4 regions of the Nocardioides zeae genome follow, and region 1 is predicted to be linked to each of the others. Evidence: riboswitches for the same ligand, from Rfam matches in the RefSeq annotation. Region 1 holds a riboswitch; each other region holds the start of a gene.
The links. Region 1 has a riboswitch for cobalamin ahead of QE405_RS06000 (ABC transporter substrate-binding protein). Riboswitches for the same ligand answer to the same signal wherever they lie in the genome.
Positions count from the first base shown of each region.

Region 2: another riboswitch for cobalamin. It lies ahead of QE405_RS10185 (magnesium chelatase subunit D family protein); the one in region 1 lies ahead of QE405_RS06000 (ABC transporter substrate-binding protein).
Region 3: another riboswitch for cobalamin. It lies ahead of cobN (cobaltochelatase subunit CobN); the one in region 1 lies ahead of QE405_RS06000 (ABC transporter substrate-binding protein).
Region 4: another riboswitch for cobalamin. It lies ahead of QE405_RS21065 (precorrin-8X methylmutase); the one in region 1 lies ahead of QE405_RS06000 (ABC transporter substrate-binding protein).

Region 1 covers NZ_JAUTAN010000001.1:1,247,055-1,251,830, forward strand. Annotated here, with positions in the region: gene QE405_RS05985 (enoyl-CoA hydratase/isomerase family protein) at 1-316, shown strand, start outside; gene mmsB (3-hydroxyisobutyrate dehydrogenase) at 330-1,259, shown strand; gene QE405_RS05995 (enoyl-CoA hydratase) at 1,256-2,035, shown strand; cobalamin riboswitch at 2,147-2,362, shown strand; gene QE405_RS06000 (ABC transporter substrate-binding protein) at 2,518-4,023, shown strand; partial or broken gene QE405_RS20900 (ATP-binding cassette domain-containing protein) at 4,077-4,776, shown strand, end outside.
Region 2 covers NZ_JAUTAN010000001.1:2,130,882-2,135,657, forward strand. Annotated here, with positions in the region: gene QE405_RS10170 (glycosyltransferase) at 1-480, shown strand, start outside; gene QE405_RS10175 (HNH endonuclease signature motif containing protein) at 749-2,218, shown strand; gene QE405_RS10180 (NUDIX hydrolase) at 2,310-2,726, opposite strand; cobalamin riboswitch at 2,882-3,053, shown strand; gene QE405_RS10185 (magnesium chelatase subunit D family protein) at 3,081-4,776, shown strand, end outside.
Region 3 covers NZ_JAUTAN010000001.1:2,108,029-2,112,804, reverse strand. Annotated here, with positions in the region: gene QE405_RS10070 (ABC transporter ATP-binding protein) at 1-251, shown strand, start outside; gene QE405_RS10065 ((2Fe-2S) ferredoxin domain-containing protein) at 248-1,006, shown strand; gene QE405_RS10060 (ATP-dependent 6-phosphofructokinase) at 963-2,288, opposite strand; cobalamin riboswitch at 2,341-2,460, shown strand; gene cobN (cobaltochelatase subunit CobN) at 2,493-4,776, shown strand, end outside.
Region 4 covers NZ_JAUTAN010000001.1:2,113,871-2,118,646, reverse strand. Annotated here, with positions in the region: gene QE405_RS10100 (precorrin-2 C(20)-methyltransferase) at 1-382, opposite strand, end outside; gene QE405_RS21065 (precorrin-8X methylmutase) at 379-1,944, opposite strand; cobalamin riboswitch at 2,004-2,183, opposite strand; gene bluB (5,6-dimethylbenzimidazole synthase) at 2,179-2,856, opposite strand; cobalamin riboswitch at 2,938-3,086, shown strand; gene QE405_RS10080 (ABC transporter substrate-binding protein) at 3,168-4,265, shown strand; gene QE405_RS10075 (FecCD family ABC transporter permease) at 4,262-4,776, shown strand, end outside.

The DNA of each region.
Region 1 (4,776 bases):
CGACGCCGTCGAGGCGAAGTCGCCGACCTCGGTGGCCGTGACGCTGCGGGCCCTGCGCGCGGCCCGCGACCTGGGCAGCCTGGAGGAGGCGCTGGCGCAGGAGTACCGCATCGCGCTGCGGATGCTGCGCGGCCACGACTTCCCCGAGGGCGTCCGGGCCCAGGTCATCGACAAGGACCGGAACCCGCGCTGGGATCCCGCCTCGCTCGAGCTGCTGCAGGACGCGGACGTCGCGTCGTACTTCGCTCCGCTCGGCGACGCCGAGCTCGGCCTCACCCGCCCGCCCTCGCCCGCGTCCGCGGGCGCCGAGGGCTGAGGAAAGGAACCGCATGTCCAGCACCGACAAGCCCCGGGTCGCCTTCATCGGCCTCGGCAACATGGGCGGCCCGATGGCCGCCAACCTGGTCGAGGCCGGGTACGTCGTGACCGGCTTCGACCCGTCGCCGGCGGCCGCGAGCGCCGCGAGCGAGGCCGGGGTCACGCCCGCCGACTCGGCCGCCGCGGCAGCGCGGGACGCGCAGGTCGTCATCACGATGCTCCCGAGCGGCAAGCACGTCCTCGACGTCTACCAGGGCACGAACGGTGACGGGGTGCTCGCCGCGGCGGCCCCGGGTGCGCTGCTCGTCGACTGCTCGACGATCGCCGTGGACGACGCCCGTGCCGCCGCCGACGCCGCCCGCGCGGCGGGGCACCGCGCCGTGGACGCCCCCGTCTCCGGCGGTGTCGGCGGAGCGACGGCCGGCACGCTGACGTTCATGGTCGGCGCCGCCGACGACGACCTCGAGGCCGTCAACGCGGTCCTCGAGCCGATGGCCGGCCGCGTCGTCCACTGCGGTGACAGCGGAGCCGGCCAGGCCGCCAAGATCTGCAACAACATGATCCTCGGCATCTCCATGATCGCCGTCTCGGAGGCCTTCGTGCTCGGCGAGCGACTGGGCCTGACCCACCAGGCCCTGTTCGACGTCGCGTCCACCGCGTCGGGCCAGTGCTGGTCGCTCACCACCAACTGTCCCGTGCCGGGGCCGGTGCCGACGAGCCCGGCGAACCGCGACTACGCACCGGGCTTCGCCTCGCCGCTGATGGCGAAGGACCTGGGCCTGGCGATGACGGCCGCGGACACCACCCACACCGGCACGCGGATGGGCCAGCTCGCCGCGGAGATCTACCGTGAGTTCGCCTCCGGCGACGGAGCGGCACTCGACTTCTCCGCCATCATCGGCGCCGTCCGGGACGACCAGAACGAGGGAGCAGCATCGTGAGCGCGACGTACGAGAACATCACCGTCCGCCGGGAGGGCCGCGTCGGCGTCATCACCCTCGACCGGCCCGAGGCGCTCAACGCCCTCAACCTCGCGCTCGGCGCGGAGGTCGTCGCGGCCGCCGAGGAGATGGACGCCGACCGCGGGATCGGCGCGATCGTCCTGACCGGCTCGGAGCGCGCGTTCGCCGCCGGCGCCGACATCAAGGAGATGGCGTCCCGTGGCTACGCCGACGTCGCGCTGGAGGACTTCTTCTCCACCTGGGACCGGTTCGCCGCGCTGCGCACCCCGACGATCGCCGCCGTGTCCGGCTACGCGCTGGGCGGCGGCTGCGAGGTCGCCATGATGTGCGACCTCCTCATCGCCGCCGAGTCCGCGAAGTTCGGGCAACCCGAGATCACGCTCGGCACCATCCCCGGCATCGGTGGCTCCCAGCGCCTGACGCGGGCCATCGGCAAGGCCAAGGCGATGGACCTCGTCCTCACCGGCCGCATGATGGACGTGACCGAGGCCGAGCGGTCGGGCCTGGTGTCCCGGGTCGTGCCGACCGCGGAGCTGCTCGACGTCGCGATGGAGACCGCCGCGAAGATCGCCTCGATGTCGCTCCCCGCGGCGTACGCGGCGAAGGAGGCCGTCGCGGAGGCCTTCGAGACGACGCTGGCGGCCGGCGTGCGGTTCGAGCGCCGCACGTTCCACGCGACCTTCGCGCTCGCCGACCGGGCCGAGGGCATGGCCGCGTTCGTCGAGAAGCGGCGCCCGGACTTCACGCACGGCTGAGGGGGAACGGCGGGGGTGCCGCGATGCGTCCCCGCCGCCTTCGTCGGTGGGATCCGTGTCACGGGTGGCCGTCGTCAGCGCCGGCGCCCGACCCGTTTAGGCTGGTCCCGCTGGTTCGCCCCGGCAGCCGGTCGGTGGCGAGGCAAGAGGGAACCCGGTGCGAGTCCGGGACTGCCCCGCAGCGGTGAGCGGGAACGACCGCCGTCACGAAGCACTGGGTCCGTGCGGGCCTGGGAAGCGACGGCCAGTAGGTCCGGCGTCCCGTCCTCGGACGGGAGCGGCCGGTCGCCCGCGAGTCCGAAGACCTGCCAGCTCCCGTGGGTGCGACGTCCGCGGTGGTCGGATGCCTCGAGGGCGGGCTCCACGACACGTTCGGTGGCTGGCGGCCGGGTGGGCCGCGAGCCCGGGTGCGTGCGCCCCGTCGGTCCCGTCCGCTCCGGTGCGCGCCCGCGGTCAACCCGCACCCGAGCCGAAGGTCCATCGTGAACCGTCACTCCTCCGCGCCCGCAGCGGCGCTCGTCGCCACTGCCGCGCTCCTCACCGCCTGCTCGCCGGGCGGCTCGTCCGACGCCGGTCCCGGCGGCGACGACCGTCTCCGCTTCGCCTACGCCTTCACCCCGACCACGGCGCTGTCGCCGTACTCCGACGACGCCACCACGGCGTACGCCGCGGGCGCGACCGAGACGCTGGTGCGCCTCGATCCGGCTGGACTGCCCGAGCCCGCGCTGGCGACCGCGTGGGAGCAGGTCGACCTGACGACGTGGCGCTTCGAGATCCGTCCCGACGTCGTCTTCCACGACGGCACACCCGTGACGGGCGAGACCGTCGCGGCCGCGCTCGACGCCGCCGCGGCCGCCGAGCCCGCCCCCCGTGCACTCTCCGGCGGCAGCATCGACGCCACGGCGGAGGAGGGTCCGAACGGTGACGTCGTCGTGGTCACCACCGCCGAGCCCGACCCGGTGCTGGTGCAGCGGCTGACGTCGCCGGAGCTCGTGGTGCTCGCCCCCTCCGCCTACGCCGACCCCGCCCGGCCGACGCCTGTCGGGACCGGCACCGGCCCCTACGAGATCACCGACACCGACCTGACGACGCAGATGACGCTCGAGGCGAACCCCGACTACTGGGCCGGTGCGCCCGCGATGGACGGCGTCGACGTCACGTTCGTCGGGGATGCCGGCGCGCGGCTCCAGGCGTTCCGGTCCGACCAGGTCGACCTCGCCCAGGCCCTCCCCGCCGCGCAGCTGGACCAGATCGACGAGGACGAGCTCCTCGCCGTACCGCTGCCCCGGACCGTGAGCCTGCACCTCACCCAGACGTCGGACGTGCTCGCGGACCCCGGGCAGCGCGAGCTGGTGCGGGCGGCGGTGGCGGAGCTCGACCTGGCCGGCACGATCTACGCGGGACGTGCCGAGCCCGCGGGCGGTCTGTTCAACGCCGCGGTGTCGGCGTGGGCGGCCGACCGCGAGGCGGCGACACACCCGGCGGCGGCCGCCGCGGCGTCCACGACGCCGATCACCCTGGCGACGTTCACCGACCGGCCCGAGCTGCCGGAGATGGCGACGGCGATCGCGGACGCGCTGCGGGCGGTCGGGTTCGAGGTGGAGGTCGTGGCGCGGCCCTACGACGAGATGGAGACCGACTACCTCGACGGCACCTATGACCTGGTGATCATGAGCCGGTCCTACGGTCAGGACACCGCCGACCCGGTGGGCTACCTGCAGACCGACTTCGGCTGCGACGGCACCTACAACATCAGCCGGTCCTGCGACGCGGCGCTCGACGCGGAGCTCGCCGACGCGCAGCTGGTGGCCGACCCGGACGAGCGCGCTGCCGCAGCGGTCGCGGTCGAGCAGCAGGTGCTCGGGGACGTGTGGGCGGTGCCCCTCGTGCACGACGCCACGCAGTTCGGCGTCCAGGGCGTGACCGGCCTCGCGAGCGACCCGTTCGAGCGCGCGGTCGTCACGAGCACGACGAGCGTCGACCGCTGACGCTCGTCCGGTGGGAGGGCGTCCGCCTGCGACGGCGGTCGGACGCCTCTCCCGTGCTCGGCCCGCTCGACCTGGCCCTCGCGCCGGGGGAGCGGGTCGCGCTGGTCGGCCCCTCGGGAGCGGGCAAGACGCTGACCGCGCGCCTCGCCTGCCTACCGCCGCCCGCCGACCTGCGGCTCGAGGGCACGGTCGCGGTCGGCGGACGGACGGGGTTGCTCGCGCAGGAGTCCGCGACCGCGCTCGACCCCGGGAGCACGGTGGGCCGTCAGCTCGGGCTCGTGGCCCGCACCCGCACCGCGGACCGGGGCGCGGCGCGGCGCGCGGTGGTCGCGGTGCTCGACGAGCTCGGCCTCGACCCGGCCGTGGCTCGACGGCACCCGACCGTGCTCTCGGGCGGCCAGCGGCAGCGCGTGGCCCTCGCGCTCGCGCTCCTCGCCGAGCCCGACCTCCTCGTCGCCGACGAGCCGACCTCGGCCCTCGACCCGGTGACCGCCGCCGAGGTCGTGGCCGCGCTGCGGCGCGCCCTCGACGCCCGCCGTACGGCGCTGCTGCTCGTCACGCACGACCCGGGTGTGGCCGCCGTCCTGTGCGACCGCGTCGTGCGCCTCGCGGACGGTCGCGTGCACCAGGGCACCGGGACCGCGGCGCCGGATCCGCGGACGGCGGCTCGCACGGTGCCGCTCGCGCCGGGGGAGCCGGTTCTCACCTGGGCAGGGGTCACCCGGACCTGGCGTGCCCCGGGAGGTCCCGACG
Region 2 (4,776 bases), 880 kb from region 1:
CACGTGGCGTGGCACCGGGAGGCGCTGGTCGGGGCTGCTTCCCGGGCGGCGGCGGTGCTGGCCGCGCGGGATGTGGAGCTGCACCTGAGCCTGGGGCGGGCGGGGGCCTCACTGCCTGCGGGCGTGTCTGTTCCCGACGGTCTGGCCGTCCACGACGTCGTCGACTACACCCGCGACCTGGGGCGCTTCGACGCCGTCGTCCACCACGGCGGCTCCGGCGTCCTCGGCCACACGCTCGCCGCCGGCCTGCCGTCGGTCGTGTGGCCGGTCGACTACGACCAGCCCGACCACGCGGCGCGCCTGGTCGACGCGGGCGTGGCGGTGCGGCTGGAGCACCCGGAGCGGCTGGCGGAGGCGGTGGTGCGGGTGCTGGAGGACCCGTCGTGCCGCGACGCCGCGGGGGCGGTCGCTCGCACCATCGCGGCCCGCCCCGCCCTCGAGACCATCACCGCCGCCGTACGCGCGCGGCTGGGGGTGTGAGCGCGTCGAGTTGGGTTGGACGGCGCGGCGTGGGCGTCGAGTTGGGTCGGACGGCGCGGCGTGGGCGTCGAGGTGGGTTGAACGGCGCGGCGGGGGGCGTCGAGGTGGGTTGAACGGCGCGGCGGGAGCGTCGAGTTGGGTTGTACGCCGTGGTGCGGGCGGGGACTCGTCGCTGCGTACGTGACAACTCGACGACAGCCGGTGCCGGTCATCCACAGATCACCACCAAGAGGTGGTCATCGCACACGTGTTCGACTAGAGTGGGGTCATGGATCGGGGGACCCAGCACACGGCGGCGACGGCGGCGACTGCGTTGATCGACGCGGTCCGCGAGCGCGCGACGGCGGCTCGTCTTGCGGAAGCGGCTGCGTTCGTCGCGGTGGGTGACTGGGCGGCTGCGCACACCTCTGAGGAGGTCGTGGGGGATCCGATCACGGTGCTGGGTGAGTGGCACGAGGAGTCCTACGCCGAGACCCTGGCCGGGGACCAGTTCCTCGAGCTGGGTGGGCCGGGGGCGCCGGTGGTGGCGGAGTTCTGCATCGGCGAGGTCGCCGCTGCTCGGGGGTGCTCGTTCGACGCCGCACGGCGACTGGTCGGCGACGCGATCGAGCTGCGCTACCGCCTCCCCCGGGTCCACGCCCGGATCGCCGCGGGCGAAGTCGACGTCTGGCGAGGACGCCGAATCGCCCAGACCACGCGCACGCTGACCTTCGAGGCGGCGGGGTTCGTGGACCGGCACGTCGCGTACGTCGCGCACAAGGCCACCGGCCCCGAGGTCGACCGGCTCGTGGCCGAGGCCGCGGCTCGGTTCGACCCCGAGACCACCGAGGCCGAGCGGGCCGAGGCCGACGGAGGACGCCACCTGACGATCGAGCTGGGCGACGTCGGCTACGCAGATCCGTTGACCGGGACCATCCGCGGCACGGTGGACGTCCACGGGACCCTCGACCTCGCCGACGCGCTCGACCTGGAACGCACGGTCGCGCACGTCGCGCGGCAACTGACCGAGCTGGGCTGCGACCAGGACCTCGACGTCCGCCGCTCCATCGCCCTCGGTGAGATCGCCCGGCGCTGCGACGGGGTGGCGACGTTGGAGTACGACGCGGACCAGCCGCCCACGCAGCCGCCCACGCCGACGCGGACACGGCGGGAGGTGGTGCTGTTCGTGCACCTCGACCAGGCCGCCATCACCGGCACCCTCAACGGATTCGGCCCCGGGATCGACGCCTGCACGGGCGCGACCGGCATCGACCTCGCCCGCCTCGACACCCCCGGCGCACCGCGAGGGGTCGTCACGGCCGAGCAGGTCCAGGCCTGGTGCGCCAGCCCCGACACCACCGTCACGATCAAGCCGGTCATCGACCTCAACCTCGACGACGCCGGGAACGGCTACAGCCCACCGGACCGGATCGCCGACCACGTCAGAGCCCGCTGGCCGAGATGCGTCTTCCCATACTGCACCCGCTCATCGAGAACCGCCGACCTCGACCACTGCCGCGCCTACGACGACAACGGCCCACCCGGCCAGACCTCGACGACCAACCTCTTCCCGCTCTGCCGACGCCACCACCGCATGAAGACCCACCGCGAGATGACCACCGGCAACAAGTGGACCTACCGCCCCACCCACCCAGACAACGGCGAACCACCCAGCGCACTCATCTGGACCAGCCCGACGGGCCTGCGCTACCTCGTCGACCGCGACGGCACCCGCGTCTGGCCACCAACAACGACCTAGCGCCACCCCGCCGCCACCGCACCAGCAAGCCGCCCGTCCCCATCCGTGGCCGGGCGGCGCAGCATGCCCCGACCCCGACCCCGATGAGCGCTCAGGCCTCCGGCGTCCGCCCCAGCAGCACGGGTACGACCTGGTGCTCCAGCAAAGGCGCCAGCGGCAGGTCGTCGGGCAGGTCCTCGGGGTCCACCCACCGCACCTCGGCGATCTCGGCGCACGCGACGGGCTCGCCCAGGGCGCGGGCGGTGAACACGGTCGACTCCAGCGTCGCCCCGGGCTCGTTGGCGGCGGCGCCGTGGAACTCCCCGAGCAGCTCGACGTCGGCCAGCTCGACGCCGACCTCCTCGCGGATCTCCCGGATGGCGGCGTCGCGCGCGGTCTCCCCCGGCTCGAGCTTGCCGCCGGGGAGCATGAACCGCGCCGTACCCTCCTTGCGCACGCTCAACAGCCGCCCCCGGTCGTCGCGGAGGCAGACGGCGGCGACGACGAAGTGGAGCGGCTGGGCGGGCACGACCGGCAGGCTAGCGCGTGGGGGCGAAGGTGCGGCGCCCGACGACGACGGCGTCCTGGCCGAGCGGGACGACCGCCGGACTCCCAGGACGACACGACGACCGAGCACGCAGCGCGGCGCGACCACCACGACCGGCCGCGCACCGGCCCGACTAGGGTGAGCGGCGTTCGTGAGGTGCCCCGCGAGCACGGTCCGGAGAGACAACCGGAGCGTGCGGGGAGAATCTGGGAAGCCGGTGAGAGTCCGGCACAGGGCCCGCTGCGGTGACCGTCGCCTGTTCGCGCAGGACGGCGGAAGTCCGAAGACCGGCCTCGCGACGCATCCATCCGATGGCAGAGCGAGCGGGAGCCCCACATGCCACAGCACTACCCCTTCACGGCCGTCGTCGGCTCCGACGACATGATCCTCGCGCTGCTGCTGACGACGGTCAGTCCTGAGATCGGCGGCGTCCTCGTCCGCGGCGAGAAGGGCACGGCCAAGTCCACCGCGGTGCGCGCGCTCGCCGCCGTCCTCCCCCCGATCGACGTGGTCGCCGGCGACCGGTTCTCCTCCGACCCGGCCGACCCGAGCCCCCTGTCGCCGGATGCCCCGTTCGCGGCCGACGCCGGCGTGGAGACCCGCCCGGTGCGGCTCGTCGAGCTGCCCGTCGGTGCCACCGAGGACCGCCTCCTCGGCTCCCTGCACCTGGAGAAGGCGCTGTCGGCGGGCGTGGCGGAGTACGAGCCCGGCCTCCTCGCCCGCGCCCACCGCGGCATCCTCTACGTCGACGAGGTCAACCTCCTCCACGACCACCTCGTCGACCTCCTGCTCGACGCCGCGGCGATGGGCCGCGCGACCGTCGAGCGCGACGGCGTCTCCGTCGTCCACGCCGCCCGCTTCGTGCTCGTCGGCACCATGAACCCCGAGGAGGGCGAGCTGCGCCCGCAGCTCCTCGACCGCTTCGGCCTGACCGTGGAGGTCGCGGCGCCGCGGGAGCCCGCGCTGCGCACGGAGGTCGTACGCCGCCGCCTCGCCTTCGACGCCGATCCCGCCGCCTTCGCGGAGCGGTACGACGCGAGCGAGACCAGCCTGCGCGAGCGCATCGCCGCCGCGCAGGTGCTGGTGACCGAGGTGGCGCTGGGCGACGGCGCCCTGGCGAAGATCGCCGAGGTGTGCGCGGCGTTCGACGTCGACGGCCTGCGCGCCGACATCGTCACGGCCCGCACGGCGATCGCCCATGCCGCCTGGCACGGTCGTCGCCACGTGCTCCGCGAGGACATCCGCGCGGCGGCCCTGCTGGCGCTCCCGCACCGTCGACGCCGCAACCCCTTCGACGCCCCGGGCATCGACGAGGAGCTGCTCGACCGGATCCTCGGGGACGACGAGCCCGACCCCGAGCCGCCCCGGCAGCCGGACCAGCCGGACCAGCCGGACCAGCCGGGACCCGAGGACCAGCCGGGACCCGAGGACCGACCGACCGAGGACAGCCCCGACTCCCCGGGCGACACGCCCCCGCCGAGCACCGACGGCCCGCCGAGCACCGACGGCCCGTCGAGCGAGACACCGCACGCCACCGACGCTGCTCCCGACGGCCCGGACAGCCGGGACGACGCCGAGGCCAGCGAGCCCACCACCCCCACCCCGGGCAGCGCCGAGGTCACGACGGTGGGCGCGGGCGCGCCGTACCGTCCCCGCCTGCTCCGCGTCGCCGGCACCGGCGAGGGCGAGGCGGGCCGCCGCTCCCGCGCGATCACGTCGAACGGTCGTCGCATCGGGAGCACCCCGGGCACCGGGGCGGGCGGCATCGACCTCCCCGGCACCGTCCGCGCCGCGGCGCCCCACCAGCACGGCCGCGGCCGGCGGAGCGGTGCCCTGGTGCTGCGGCCGAGCGACCTGCGCGGGGCGGTGCGGGAGGGGCGGGAGTCGAACCTCGTGCTGTTCTGCGTCGACGCGTCGGGCTCGATGGCCGCGCGCAAGCGCATGCAGCAGGTGAAGACGGCGATCCTGTCGCTGCTGATGGACGCCTACCAGCGCCGCGACAAGGTCGGGCTCGTGACGTTCCGCGGGCTCG
Region 3 (4,776 bases), 860 kb from region 1:
AGCTGCTCGCCGCGGTGCGCGACCTGGGGGTCACGGTGGTGGCCGCGATCCACGACCTCGACCTCGCCGGTCGCTACTTCGACGACGTGGCCGTCGTGGACGCCGGCACCGTGTCGGCGCCGGCTCCGGCCGCGGACGTCCTCACTCCCGCCCTGCTCGCCGACGTCTTCGGCGTGGCCGCCGTGCGGCTCCAGCACCCGGTCACGGGACGCTGGCACCTCGTCGTCGACCCCCAGGAGAGCCCACGATGACCGCACCTCAGGCCGGACCGACGACCGACCCGGTCCTGCTCGTCGGCATGTCGGCCCGCGAGGCCGCCGCACCGGACCGGATGGGGGCGATCGCCGCCGCGCTGGGAGCGGAGGTGGCGCACCTCCAGGTGGGCGACCCGTCGCTGTCGGCCGCGCTGACCCGGCTGGCGGACGCCGGCGCCACCCGGGTCGTGCTGCTCGGTGCGAGCCTCGGCACGCTGGCGCCGGCGAACTCCTGGCTGCGCCGCGTCGCCGCCCACTGGTGGCGCGAGCGGGGCGAGGCCGGCGAGCACCGCCCGGAGGTGGCGGTCGCGACGACGCTGGTGCGGGACGAGTCCGACCTCGAGCGCGGTCCGCTCGACGTCACCCGCCCGATCCACGGCAACGAGGCGGGCCTGACCTCCGACGCCTGGGAGGACGTGCCCACCCACCGCCACCACGTGCTCGTCTGCCGGGGACCGCGCTGCAGCGCGCGCGGCGCCGACCGGCTCGCCGAGGTGCTGTCGGGCCACCTCAAGCGCGAGGGCATCGGGGACGACACGGTCCTCGTCACGGGCACGGCGTGCCAGTTCCCCTGCAACCAGGCGCCGCTGGTGACGGTCCAGCCCGACGACGTCTGGTACGGCGCGGTCCAGCCCGACGACGTACCGGAGCTGGTCGCGGAGCACCTGCTCGCCGACCGTCCGGTGGACCGCCTGCGGCTGCCGCGGGTCAGGTCATCGACAGCGGCTGGGCCGTCGACTCCAGCACGCTGAGCCACAGGTCGCCGTCGGGGGAGACGTTGTGGGCGCGCTTCGTGACGGCCGGGATCGGCACGTTCACGAAGCGGTGGCGGCGGCGTCCGACGACCATGTCGGTGCGTCCCGACATGGCGGCGTGCACGGCGGTCTGGGCCAGCCGCGCGCAGTAGACGGCGTCGGCGGGGTCGGCCGGCACGGAGCGGATCGTGTAGCCGGGGTCGAAGTAGCGCAGGGTGACCACCTCGTCGCGCTCCGCGTAGTCGGCGCGGATGCGCTCGAGCACGTAGCGCGCCGGGTCGACGAGCACGGCGTTGCCCGAGGCGTCGGTCGCGCCGCCGGCCGCCTCGGCCAGCAGCTCCTGGGCGGCGCCCTCCGCGACCACGATGACGGCGTACCCGCGGTCCGCCACGCGGCGCCGCAGGTGCGCGAGCAGGCCGTTGGGGCCGTCCATCGCGAACGGCACCTCGGGGATGAGCACGAAGCTGGCCGTCTGGGCGGCGAGAGCCGAGTAGCAGGCGATGAAGCCGGCGTGGCGCCCCATCGTCTTGACGATGCTGACGCCGTTGACCGCCGCCTGCGCCTCGACCTTCGCGGCGGTGATCGACTCGGCCGCCTTGGCGAACGCGGTCTGGAAGCCGAAGCTCTGGCCGATGTGCGGGATGTCGTTGTCGATGGTCTTCGGCACGCCCACCACCGCGATCTCGAGCCCGCGGCGCTCGATCTCCTCGTGGATGACGTGGGCGCCGCGCATGGAGCCGTCGCCGCCGACCACGAAGAGGATGTCGATGTCGTGGCGCACGAGGGTGTCCACCATGACACCGGGGTCGCGGGCGCCGCGCGAGGAGCCGAGGACGGTGCCGCCGCGCTCGTGGATGTCGGCGACGGACTCGCGGGTGAACACGACCGGCTCGAGGCCGGACTCGGGGTCGAGGCCCGCGTAGCCGTTGCGGAAGCCGAGCACCTCGGGCACGCCGTAGTGGTCGTCGAGCGCCCGCACGACCGCCCGGATGACGTTGTTGAGCCCGGGGCAGAGACCGCCGCAGGTGACGATCGCGGCACGGGTCGTGCGCGGCGGGAAGAACAGCCGGGCGCGGGGACCGCCGGCCTCGAAGGTCGCGATCTCCTCCCACGGCACGTCGCGGCCCTGCACGAGCTCGACCGTGTCGTCCATGAGGATCCGGTCGCTCTCGGCCACGTAGTACTGGTTCGTCGCCCGGCCCTCGACGTACGAGGCGAGCGGGGAGTCGAACCTCGGCGCACCGAGGGTCTTGACCTGCAGGTCGGCGAGGGTCACCACGGGTCGTGACCCTATCGGGCGGCGAGCCTTCCGGCACGGTGGCCTAGGCTGCCCCCGACCTTCCGCCGACGGACCCAGGAACCCGGTGCGACTCCGGGGCGGTTCCGCCACTGTGAACGACGTCGCGACGTGCGGCGTCCAGCCAGACACTGACCGACGGCGGTCCGATCCGACGGGGCGAGAACCCCGAGGAGGAGCTCCGCCGTGCCGCGTATCGCGCTCGTCTCCACGTCCGACACCGACCTGCTCTCGGCCCGCGCCAGCGGCGTCGACTTCGTCGTCGCCAACCCCTCGCGCCCCGCCCACGAGGGCATGGGCGCCGAGCTGGCCGCCGCCGACCTCGTCGTGGCCCGCATCCTCGGCGGGCCCGACGACCTCTGCAGCGGCTTCCGCCGCGTCGTCGGCACCGGGGTGCCGACCGTCGTGCTGGGCGGCGAGCAGGTGCCCAACGCCGCGCTGATGGAGCGCTCGACGGTGCCCGTGGGCGTGGCGGCCGAGGCCCACCGCTACCTCGCCGAGGGCGGCCCCGAGAACCTCGCGCAGCTCCACGCGTTCCTCTCCGACACCGTGCTCCTCACGGGTGAGGGCTTCGAGCCGCCGGTCGTGCTGCCCGCCTGGGGCTGGGCGGAGCGCCCGCACGCGACCCCCACGCCGGACGGTCCGCGGGTCGGGATCCTCTACTACCGCGCCCACCACGCCTCGGGGAACACCGCCTTCGTGCACGACCTCGCCGACGCGGTCGACGCGGCGGGCGGGGTCGGCCTGCCGGTCTTCTCCTCGTCGCTGCGCACGGCCCCCGACGCGCTCTACGACGCGCTCGGCTCCCTCGACGCCCTCATCGTCACCGTCCTCGCGGCGGGCGGCTCCACGCCGGCCGGCGCGAGCGCGGGCGGGGCCGACGAGTCGTGGGACGTCGAGCGGATCGCCGCGCTCGACATCCCGGTGCTCCAGGCGCTCGCGCTCACGAGCAGCCGCGCCGAGTGGGAGGCGTCCGACGACGGCGTGACCCCGCTCGACTCCGCCACGCAGATCGCGATCCCGGAGTTCGACGGCCGCATCATCACGGCGCCGTTCTCGTTCAAGGAGGTCGACGAGGACGGGCTGCCGCGGTACGTCGCGGACGCCGAGCGCTGCCGCCGTGTCGCCGGCATCGCGACCGCCCACGCGCGTCTCGGCCGCACCGAGGCCGCCGAGAAGCGGTTGGTGCTCATGCTCTCGGCGTACCCGACCAAGCACTCCCGCATCGGCAACGCCGTCGGCCTCGACACCCCGGTGTCGGCCATCCGGCTGCTGCGCGCGCTCCGCGCCGAGGGCTACGACCTGGGTCCCGCGGACGGCGAGATCACCCGCCTGCTCGACCTGCCCGACGAGACGGCGGCGGGCGACGCGCTCATCCACGCCCTCATCGCGGCCGGCGGCCAGGACGAGGAGTGGCTGACCAACGCGGACCTGACGGACGCGCACGTGCGGATCACGCCGGAGCAGTACGCCGCGTGGACCGCCGACCTGACCCCGACGCTCCGCGAGGAGATCGAGCAGGCGTGGGGCCCGGCGCCCGGCAAGCTCTTCGTGAACGACGACGGCCACGTCGTGCTCGCCACCCTGCGCGCCGGCAACGTCGTGCTGATGATCCAGCCGCCCCGCGGGTTCGGGGAGAACCCGGTGGCGATCTACCACGACCCGGAGATGGCGCCGAGCCACCACTACCTGGCGGCGTACCGCTGGATCGCGGCCCCCCAGGCCGACGGCGGCTTCGGGGCGCACGCGGTCGTCCACCTCGGCAAGCACGGCTCGATGGAGTGGCTGCCCGGCAAGAACGCCGCGCTGTCCGCCGACTGCGCGACCGACGCGGTGGCGGGCGACCTGCCGCTGATCTACCCGTTCCTCGTCAACGACCCGGGCGAGGGCGCGCAGGCGAAGCGCCGTGCCCACGCGACGATCGTCGACCACCTCGTGCCGCCGATGGCCCGGGCCGAGGCGTACGGCGACATCGCGCGGCTCGAGCAGCTGCTTGACGAGTACGGCAACATCGCCGCGATGGACCCGGGCAAGCTGCCCGCGATCCGGGGCGAGATCTGGACCCTCATGCAAGCCGCCCAGATGCACCGCGACCTCGGGCTCGACGAGCGTCCCGAGGACGACGACTTCGACGACTTCCTGCTCCACGTCGACGGCTGGCTCTGCGAGGTCAAGGACGCCCAGATCCGCGACGGCCTCCACGTGCTCGGTGGTGCCCCCGAGGGCGAGGCGCGGGTGAACCTCGTGCTGGCGATCCTGCGGGCCACCCAGGTGTGGGGCGGCCAGGCGGGCGCCGTACCGGGTCTGCGGGCGGCCCTCGGCCTCCCGACGGGTGCCGGCAAGGAGCCGAGCACCGCGGAGGTGGACGCCGTCGAGACGCGCGCCCGGGCCCTCGTGCTCGGCCTGGAGGAGCGGGACTGGGACCCGGCCGCCGTGCCGGAGGTCGTCGGTGCGCTCGAGGGCGACGCCG
Region 4 (4,776 bases), 870 kb from region 1:
GGGCGTCGTGCATGTACATGTACGACCCGTAGAACATCGGGTCGCCCTCGGCCAGCAGCACGACGTCGCGACCGGCCTCGAGGTGGGCGGCCAGGCGCGCCGCTGACTCCAGGTAGAAGTCGGCCATCGCCCCGGCGTACCCGCCCGGGTGGTCGGTGCCGCCCGTCGTGACCGGGTAGACGAGCTCCTCCTCGACGGCGGTCGGCGGGATCAGCCCCGCGGCGATGCGCCGCGCGTTGGACTGCTTGCCGCGGCCCGCGTGGAAGGCGACGACGTCGGCCGCGCCGATGAGCCGGGCGGCCTTGAGGGTCACGAGCTCGGGGTCGCCGGGACCGACGCCGACGCCGTAGAAGCGACCGGAGGTGGGGGCCGGGGTGCTCACTCCGCCTCCTGGGCGATCGCGTTGAGGGCCGACGCGGTCATGGCGGAGCCACCGCGACGGCCGTGGACGGTGAGGAACGGGATGCCGTGGGCCGCGGCGTACTCCGCCAGCGCCTCCTTCGACTCCGCCGCGCCGATGAAGCCGACGGGGCAGCCGACGATCGCGGCCGGGGGAGCGCAGCCGTCGGCCAGCATCTCGAGCAGGTGGAACAGCGCCGTCGGTGCGTTGCCGATCGCGACGACCGAACCGGGGATGCGGTCGGCGAGCACGGACAGCGCCGCGGCGGACCGGGTCGTGCCCCACGCCCGGGCCAGGCCCGGCACCCGCGGGTCGTGCAGCGCGCACAGCACCTCGTTGTCCGCCGGCAGACGGCGGCGGGTGACGCCGGAGGCGACCATGTGGGCGTCCGCGACGATCGGCGCGCCGGCGGCGAGGGCGCGGCGGGCGGCACCGACGAGGTCGGGGGAGACCACGACCATCGGGGCGAGGTCGGTCTGGCCCGTGCCGTGCACCATGCGCACGACGACGCGCTCGGCGTCGGACGGCACGTGGGAGAGGTCGGCCTCGGCGCGGATCGTGGCGAACGAGTCGACGTAGATCGCCTGTCCGTCGCCCTCGTAGGGATAGCGACGCGTGGGCCGCACCGGCTCCTCCGGCTCGTCCGCGTCCGGCACGACGGGCGCACCCGCACCGGGCAGGAGCAGCGAGCGCCACGGCGTCACCACGACGCGGGCGTCGTCGGCCAGGCCGTCGAGCAGGATCGCGAGGGTCCCCGGCTCGAGGCGCCCGTCGGGCACCTCGACGTGCCGGTGGAGACCGGCGGGGGTGTCGAGCTCGCCGTACGCCGGCGGTTCCGTCGCCGCCGGGAGCCGCGGGTCGGGCGGGGATGCCGGGAGCCCCGGCACGACGAGGGCCGCGGGCAGCTCGTCGACGTGCCACGGCGCCTCGGTGCCGAGGTCGAGCGCGGCGCGCGCGGCGCGGAACGCGTGGGCCACCCGGACCATCGCGGGCACCGCGTCGCCGACCGGGACCACCGGGCCCCACGTCGTGCCCCAGCGCAGCTGGACGGTGTCGCCCCCGAGGGCCACGAGGCCGACGTCGGCGCCGCGGGCCAGCACGTCCCCCCGGCCGTCGTCGAGCACGAAGAGGAAGCGCGCCGAGAGGTCGGCGAGGTCGGCGTCGGCGCGGACGGCGGCGTCGAGGTCGGCCGCCACCCCGCGGAGGTCGGCGCGTCCACCGACGAGCCCGGTGAGGGGCGAGACCAGGACGTTGCGGACCAGCTCGTGGCTGGGCGAGGGCAGCAGCCCGGTCGCTGCGAGCGCGCTGACCACGTCGGCGGGCAGCACGTCGCCGACCAGGGGCAGCGCCCGCACCTGCACGTTGGCGCGGCGGGTCAGGTGGAGGTCCCCGTCGCCGTACGTCGCGGAGACCGCCGCCAGTGCGCGCAGCTGCCCGACGGTCACGGCCCCGCCCACGAGGCGCAGGCGCACGAGCCCACCGTCCTCGGCGGGCCAGGGACGGGAGACGCCGGGACACAGGTCGGTGCGGGTGCGCGTGGTCATGCGGGTCCTCGCTGGTCAGCGGGCCCGTGCGCGAAGCCCGTCGTCCTCGACCGGGTGGCGGCTGCCGCCCGGTGCCAGCAGGTCTTCGGACTCGGGGTCGTCCGAGCGGAGCGCCTTCCCGGAGGACCCTCCAGTGGCTGCGTGCCCCGCCCGTCGCCCACACCGCTGCGCGTCAGTCCCGGACTCCCACCGGGTTCCCTGCCCCCTCGCGGGGGTCGACTGGCGGCGGTGACCTTACCAACCGTCCTCGGTGACGAAGTCGGCGAGCGGTCGCGCGATGGTCCACCCGTCGAGCTCGAGGGCCGGCCGGTCGGGGAACGCGGGCACCGGACCGAGGCACAGCACCGCCACCGGCTCGGCCCCGGCGGGCATGCCGACCAGCTCCGCCAGGGCATCGGGCTCGAACAGCGAGACCCACCCCATGCCGAGACCCTCGGCGCGGGCGGCGAGCCACAGGTTCTGGATCGCGCAGGAGACCGACGCGAGGTCCATGTGGGGCATGGTGCGCCGGCCGAACACGTGCGGCTCGCGGCCCTCGCGCAGCGCCACGACGAGCAGCTCCGCGCACTCCCGGATCCCCTCGACCTTGAGCCGCAGGAACTCCGCCGCGCGCTCGTCCAGGGCCGCGGCGGTGGCGCGGCGCTCCTCGTCCACGAGGGCGTGGATGCCGCTCCGCAGCTCCGGCGAGGTGATGCGCACGAAGCGCCACGGCTGCATGAGACCGACGCTCGGCCCGGCGTGCGCGGCGGCCAGGAGGCGGGCGAGCACCTCGGCGGGCACCGTCGCCCCGGGCAGGAACCGGCGCATGTCGCGCCGCTCGCCGATGACGCGGTAGACCGCCGCACGCTCGTCGGCGGTGAAGGCGTGGGGCGAGACCGGCGCCGGTGCGGGGGTGGGGTCCGAGGGCGTCACGGCGGGCGAGGCTAGCCGCTGGCCGTCGTGCGACGTACGCCACACGACCCACGACGGCCGCGTGCTGCTAGGTTCCGGAGCGCCAGTCGTGCTCACGCAGAGCCAGGGAACCCGGTGCGAATCCGGGACTGACGCGCAGCGGTGAGGGTGACGGGCGGGACACGCGCCACTGGGCCCCGGCCTGGGAAGGCGTCCCGTCCGGACGAGCCCGAGTCCGAAGACCTGCTGGCCGCGGCGTCCGCGTTCCGAGCGGGCCGTCGCGTCACCTGTCCTCCTGGCTCCGCGACCGAGCCACGACACGAAGGATGGCCATGCCCACCCCTGCCCGCACCCTGCCCACCCGCACCCTGCCCACCCGCGCCCTGCCGGCGCTCGTCGCGACCCTCGTCGCCGCCCCGCTCGTCCTCACCGGGTGCGCGGCCTCGGAGGCCGAGGACGCGTCCGGCTCGGTGACCCTGGAGAACTGCGGCGAGGAGGCGTCCTACGACGCGCCCGTCGAGCGGATCGTGGCGACGAGCAACTCCGCCAACGTCGGGACCCTCCTCCGCGTCGGAGCGATCGACCGGATAGCGGCGATGTCGCTCAGCGCCGGCAACGACGCGCTCATGGACGCCCTCTTCGACGTCGAGGTCGGCGACGTGCCGCGGCTGGTCAGCCCGATCTCGATGGAGGCGGTCGTGGGCGCGGAGCCCGACCTGCTCGTCGGGTCCTACTCGGGCCTCTTCTCGGGCTCGTCCGGTGTCACCCGCGAGGACGCCGCGGAGCGCGGCATCCCGACCTACGTCATCTCCGACTCCTGTCGGCAGGACCCCGCGGCGGGCGCCTCCTCGGCCCTCGGCACGATGGATCCCTGGGACGCCGTGCGCGCGGACCTCGAGAACTACGGCGCGCTCACCGGCAACGAGGACGAGGCCGCCGCGGCCCGTGCGGAGCTCGACGAGCGCCTCGCCGCCCTGGCCGACGCCCCGCGCGGCGACGCCCCGCCGAGCGTCCTGCTCTTCGACTCCGGCGAGACGGACCTCTACACGTCGGGTCGCAACGGCCCGCCCCAGGGGATCATCGAGGCAGCCGGCGCGACCAACGTCTTCGACGACGAGGACACGACGTGGTTCCGTGCCTCGTGGGAGGCGGTCGCCGAGCGCCAGCCCGACGTCATCGTGGTCATGGACTACCGCAGCGACGCGGCCGACGAGGTCGAGCAGAAGATCGCGACGATCCGGGACCAGGCGGCGCTCGCCGGTTCCGCCGCGGTCGCGGAGGACCGCATCATCGTGCTTCCGCTGGCGCTCTTCACGAGCGGCTACGGCAACGTCGAGGCGGCGGAGCAGCTGCGGGCCGGCCTCGAGCGGCTCGGCCTGCTCCCCGACTCCGGGATCACGGGCACGATCGACCTCGACGCCCTCCCGTGACGGGCGCGGCGACCGAGGTCGCCCGCCGTGTCCCCACCGGGCCGCTCCTGGTCGTCGCCGGTGCGGCGCTGCTCGTCAGCCTGCCGGTCGCGACGGTGTGGGGCACGACGACCCTCGACCTCGGCGTGGTGGTGGACGTGTGGCGGGCCCGGCTCGGCGGCGCGCCGCTCGCGTCGTCGGCGGACACGATCGTCTGGAACATCCGGGCGCCCCGGGTGGTGCTCGCCGCCCTCGTCGGCGCCGCCCTGGCGGTGGCCGGGACGGTGGTGCAGACCCTCGTGCGCAACCCGCTGGCCGACCCCTACCTCCTGGGTGTCTCCGCCGGGGCGAGCGTCGGGGCGACCGCCGTGCTCACCCTCGGCGTCCTCAGCGTGCTGGGCACGTGGGCGCTCACCGCGGGCGCGATGACCGGCGCGGTGCTCGCCGCCGTCGTGGTCTTCGGGGTCACGCTCGCCCAGGGCGGGCTGACCCCGCTCCGGCTCGTGCTGACCGGCACGGTGCTGGCGTCCGC